One region of the Streptomyces sp. NPDC005794 genome, then DNA from elsewhere that is predicted to be linked to it. Evidence: riboswitches for the same ligand, from Rfam matches in the RefSeq annotation. Region 1 holds a riboswitch; the other holds the start of a gene.

Region 1 (2,193 bases):
TCCCGTCCCGGCCGGAGCCGTGTCCTGACCCGTTCAGACCTGCGCGGCGGCGCCACGGTCGGGCACGCAGCGGCCCTCCTCGGTGCGGTAGCTCCAGCGGGCGCCCTTGCTCACCAGTTCCCGGACCGCGCCCAGGAACCGCTCGATGTGCTCGTCCGGCGTGCCGGCGCCGAAGCTCACCCGGATGGCGTTGAGGGACCTCTCCCCCGGGGCCGCCTCCGGCGCGCCGCATTCGCCCGGCTCCTGCGGCTCGCTGCCCAGCAGGGTCCGCACCAGGGGGTGGGCGCAGAACAGTCCGTCGCGCACCCCGATGCCGTACTCGGCGGAGAGCGCCGCGGCGAAGTGCGAGCTGTTCCACCCCTCGACCACGAAGGAGATGACGCCGACCCTCGGGGCGTCGTCGCCGAACAGAGAGAGCACCTTGACCTCGGGGACCGCGGCGAGCCCCTCACGGACCCGGGTCACCAGCTGCTGCTCCCGCGCGACCAGCCGGTCGAATCCGGCCTCGGTCAGGGCCTTGCATGCGGCAGCGATGGAGTAGACGCCGATGACGTTGGGCGATCCGGCCTCGTGCCGGGCCGCGGTGGTGTGCCACTCGACGTCCACACCGCCGTCCGTGCGCCGGGCGACCTTACGGGAGGCGCCGCCGCCCGCGAGGTACGGCTCCGCGTCCACCAGCCAGTCGGCCCGGCCCGCGAGGACACCCGAGCCGAAGGGGGCGTACAGCTTGTGCCCGGAGAAGGCGACCCAGTCGACGTCCAGCTCGGCGATGTCCACCGGGTGGTGGGGCGCCAGCTGCGCGGCGTCGAGCACGATCCGCGCTCCGTGCGCGTGGGCCGTGGCGGCCAGTTCCTTCACCGGCCACAGCTCACCGGTGACGTTGGAGGCACCCGTGACGCAGACCAGCGCGGGCCCGTGGGGTTCACGGCCTGCCAGGGCACGCTCCAGCGTGGCGACCGCCTGGCCCGGGGTACGGGGGGCGTCGAGGTAGGTCACCCGGGCGTCGCGCCAGGGCAGCAGCGAGGCGTGGTGCTCGGTCTCGAACACGAACACCTGGCAGTCCGCGGGCAGCGTAGCGGCCAGCAGGTTGAGGGAGTCGGTCGTCGAGCGGGTGAAGACCACCTGGTCGTCCGCGCGGCAGCCGAGGAACTCCGCGACGGTCACCCGGCTGCTCTCGAACAGGTCGGTGGAGAGCTGCGAGAGATATCCGGCACCGCGGTGCACGCTGCCGTAGTACGGGGCGTAGGCGGCCACGTCGTCCCACACCCGCTGGAGAGCCGGGGCACTGGCCGCGTAGTCGAGGGCGGCATAGGTGACATCTCCGCCCGTCACCAGCGGAACGGTGACATCCGCACCCAGAACCGGCAGCGGGGCACAAATGGACTGGTTGACGGCAGCGGTGGAGACAGACATGGCGAACTCCCGTAAGAGGCAGGCGAAATCCTCGCGCCGGCGACCCGACAGGACGCGGCAGCGCGGGAAAAGAAAGAAAAAGGGGTGTGCGGAGGAGGGCGTCGCGCCCTATCGCATTCGCTTGCTCACAAGAGGCTCCCTGGGACCAGGACCCCAAGGGGTGGCATCCAACGATGCCGAGGGGCCCGCGCTTGCCACAGACCTCGCTGCCTGCGGCCTGGTCTTCACCCGGGGCACCCCGCCACGGACGGAGGGTTGCCGGACAGCGGGCCGGGGCCGTAGTCGCTGTCACTCATGACCTGCGCAGTATCTTGCCATACCCTCGGCGACGCGCAAGGGCGCAGTCCGCGATCCGGACTGCGCCCTTGCTCACGTGCTCCCTCAGGCGTTGCTGGCCGCCACCCACCGCTCCAGCGCCCGCTTGGCCGCGCCCGAGTCGATCGACGCCGCGGACCGGGCGATCCCGTCCGCGAGCTGCTCGTTCAGCGTGCCCTCGCCCGGATCCAGCGCGACCAGCGCGGCAGCCGAGTTGAGCAGTACGGCGTCGCGTACGGCACCGGTCTCCCCGTCGAGCAGCCGGCGGGCGACATCCGCGTTGTACGAGGAGTCCGCGCCGCGCAGCGCCTCGACGGGAACCAGGTCCAGGCCGACGTCGCGCGGGTCGAAGGGCTCCTCGCGGACGGTGCCGTCACGGACGGTCCAGACCCGCGAGGTCGCCGTGGTGGTCAGCTCGTCGAGGCCGTCGTCGCCCCGGAAGACGAGCGCCGAATTCCCCCGGTC
Region 2 (2,193 bases), on a different contig from region 1:
CAGCTCCACTCCGTAACCGACCGGGAAGGGGAGCTGCTCCAGCAGGGAGCGCCGCACCGCGTATTCGCCGCCCAGCGGCTGGACGAAGCCGGCCAGCCGTGGCCAGTGCAGATTGAGCAGTGGGCGCGCCACCAGCTCGGTGACCCGGCCGCCCTGGCCTGCGCTTTCTCCCAGCGGCCGGTCGTACATGGCCTTGACGAGCTGTACCGAAGGGTCGGTGAGCAGCGGGCCGACGATCCCGGAGACGAAGTCCGCGGAGAAATCCTTGAGGTCCGCGTCGACGAAGCAGACTATCTCTCCGCTGGTCACCAGGAGTGAGCGCCACAGGACCTCGCCCTTGCCGGGGAGGGCGGGGATCCGGGGCAGGATCGCGTCCCGGTGCACGACCCGGGCGCCGGCCCGCCGCGCCTCCTCGGAGGTGGCGTCGGAGGATCCGGAGTCGATCACCACCAGTTCGTCGACGAGCTGGACCTTCGCCATCAGCTCGCGCCGGATCTCCGCGACGATCGCGCCGACCGTCGCCTCCTCGTTCAGCGCCGGCAGCACCACGCTCACGCGCGAGCGGTGCGGATCCCTCGCCCGCGCGGCCGTCAGCCGGTCGATCGGGCGGTCGGCAGCAGACCAGGAACGCCTGGTCAGCCAGCGTTCCACCTCTTCCAGCACGGTCGATACTCCCTGTATGTGATCCATCTCGCGGTTCGGACGACTATCTCAACCGTCCAGTGCTTCGGTTACAGTCTTGAACAACGCGGATGACCCTCGCATGTCGGGGTCGGTCCGCGAATAAACGCCCGGATCCATGGTCCGGTGCCATAGCGCTCATCCAGAGGGACTGAGGGAACGGCCCGTTGAAGTCCCGGCAACCCTCCTGCCGACCGCGAGGTCACGGTGGGGAAGGTGCCAATTCCGTCTTGTGGCGAAATACGTCGCAAGGAAGATGAGGAGAAAGGGCCTCCGCCATCATGGCCGTGCAGACAGTTGCAGCGAACACCGATTCTTCCGCCGTGGACCTCGGTCCCGCCGCGGCGCTTTCCTGCCGCGAATGCGGCGAGCGTTTCGAGCTCGGTCCGATTTTCGCCTGTGCGTCCTGTTTCGGGCCGCTCGAAGTGGCGTACGACCTGCCGAGCGGCTCCCCCGAAGAGCTGAAGAAGCGCATCGCCGAGGGCCCGAACAACATCTGGCGCTACGCGCCGCTGCTGCCCGTCCCCTCCGACGTCGCGGACAAGCCCAACATCAACCCCGGTTTCACGAAGCTGGTCAAGGCCGACAACCTCGCCCGTGAGCTGGGCGTGACCGGCGGTCTGTACGTCAAGGACGACTCGGGCAACCCGACGCACTCCTTCAAGGACCGCGTCGTCGCCATCGCCGTCGAGGCCGCCCGCGCCTTCGGATTCACCACCCTCTCCTGCTCCTCGACCGGCAACCTCGCCGGTGCGGTGGGCGCCGCCGCGGCCCGCGCCGGCTTCCGGTCCTGCGTGTTCATCCCGCACGACCTGGAGCAGGGCAAGGTCGTCATGGCCGCGGTGTACGGCGGTGAACTAGTCGGCATCGAGGGCAATTACGACGACGTCAACCGCTTCTGCTCGGAGCTCATCGGCGACCCGCTCGGCGAGGGCTGGGGCTTCGTCAACGTCAACCTGCGTCCGTACTACGGCGAGGGCTCCAAGACGCTGGCGTACGAGATCTGCGAGCAGCTCGGCTGGCAGCTGCCCGACCAGCTCGTGATCCCGATCGCGTCCGGCTCGCAGCTCACGAAGATCGACAAGGGGCTGCAGGAGCTGATCAAGCTCGGCCTCGTCGAGGACAAGCCGTACAAGATCTTCGGCGCCCAGGCCGAGGGCTGCTCCCCGGTCTCCACCGCCTTCAAGGCCGGCCACGACGTCGTGCGCCCGCAGAAGCCGAACACCATCGCCAAGTCCCTGGCGATCGGCAACCCGGCCGACGGGCCGTACGTCCTGGACATCGCCCGCCGCACCGGTGGTGCCGTGGAGGACGTCGACGACGAGCAGGTCGTCGACGCGATCAAGCTGCTGGCCCGCACCGAGGGCATCTTCGCCGAGACGGCGGGCGGGGTGACGGTCGGCGTGACGAAGAAGCTGATCGACGCCGGTCTGCTCGACCCGACGCTGACCACCGTCGTCCTGAACACCGGCGACGGACTGAAGACGCTCGACGCGGTCGCACCGACGACCG

Evidence for each region. A riboswitch is a leader RNA that binds a small molecule or an ion and turns the genes downstream of it on or off. The one in region 1 is predicted to bind S-adenosylmethionine.
Region 2: another riboswitch for S-adenosylmethionine. It lies ahead of thrC (threonine synthase); the one in region 1 lies ahead of ACFYQ5_RS32615 (aminotransferase class V-fold PLP-dependent enzyme).

Annotation. Positions count from the first base shown of each region.
Region 1 covers NZ_JBIAIN010000028.1:7,763-9,955, reverse strand. The annotation lists gene ACFYQ5_RS32615 (aminotransferase class V-fold PLP-dependent enzyme) at 34-1,413, opposite strand; SAM riboswitch class IV at 1,596-1,713, opposite strand; gene trpD (anthranilate phosphoribosyltransferase) at 1,795-2,193, opposite strand, start outside.
Region 2 covers NZ_JBIAIN010000010.1:83,295-85,487, forward strand. The annotation lists gene ACFYQ5_RS17900 (glucosyl-3-phosphoglycerate synthase) at 1-663, opposite strand, end outside; SAM riboswitch class I at 817-944, shown strand; gene thrC (threonine synthase) at 963-2,193, shown strand, end outside.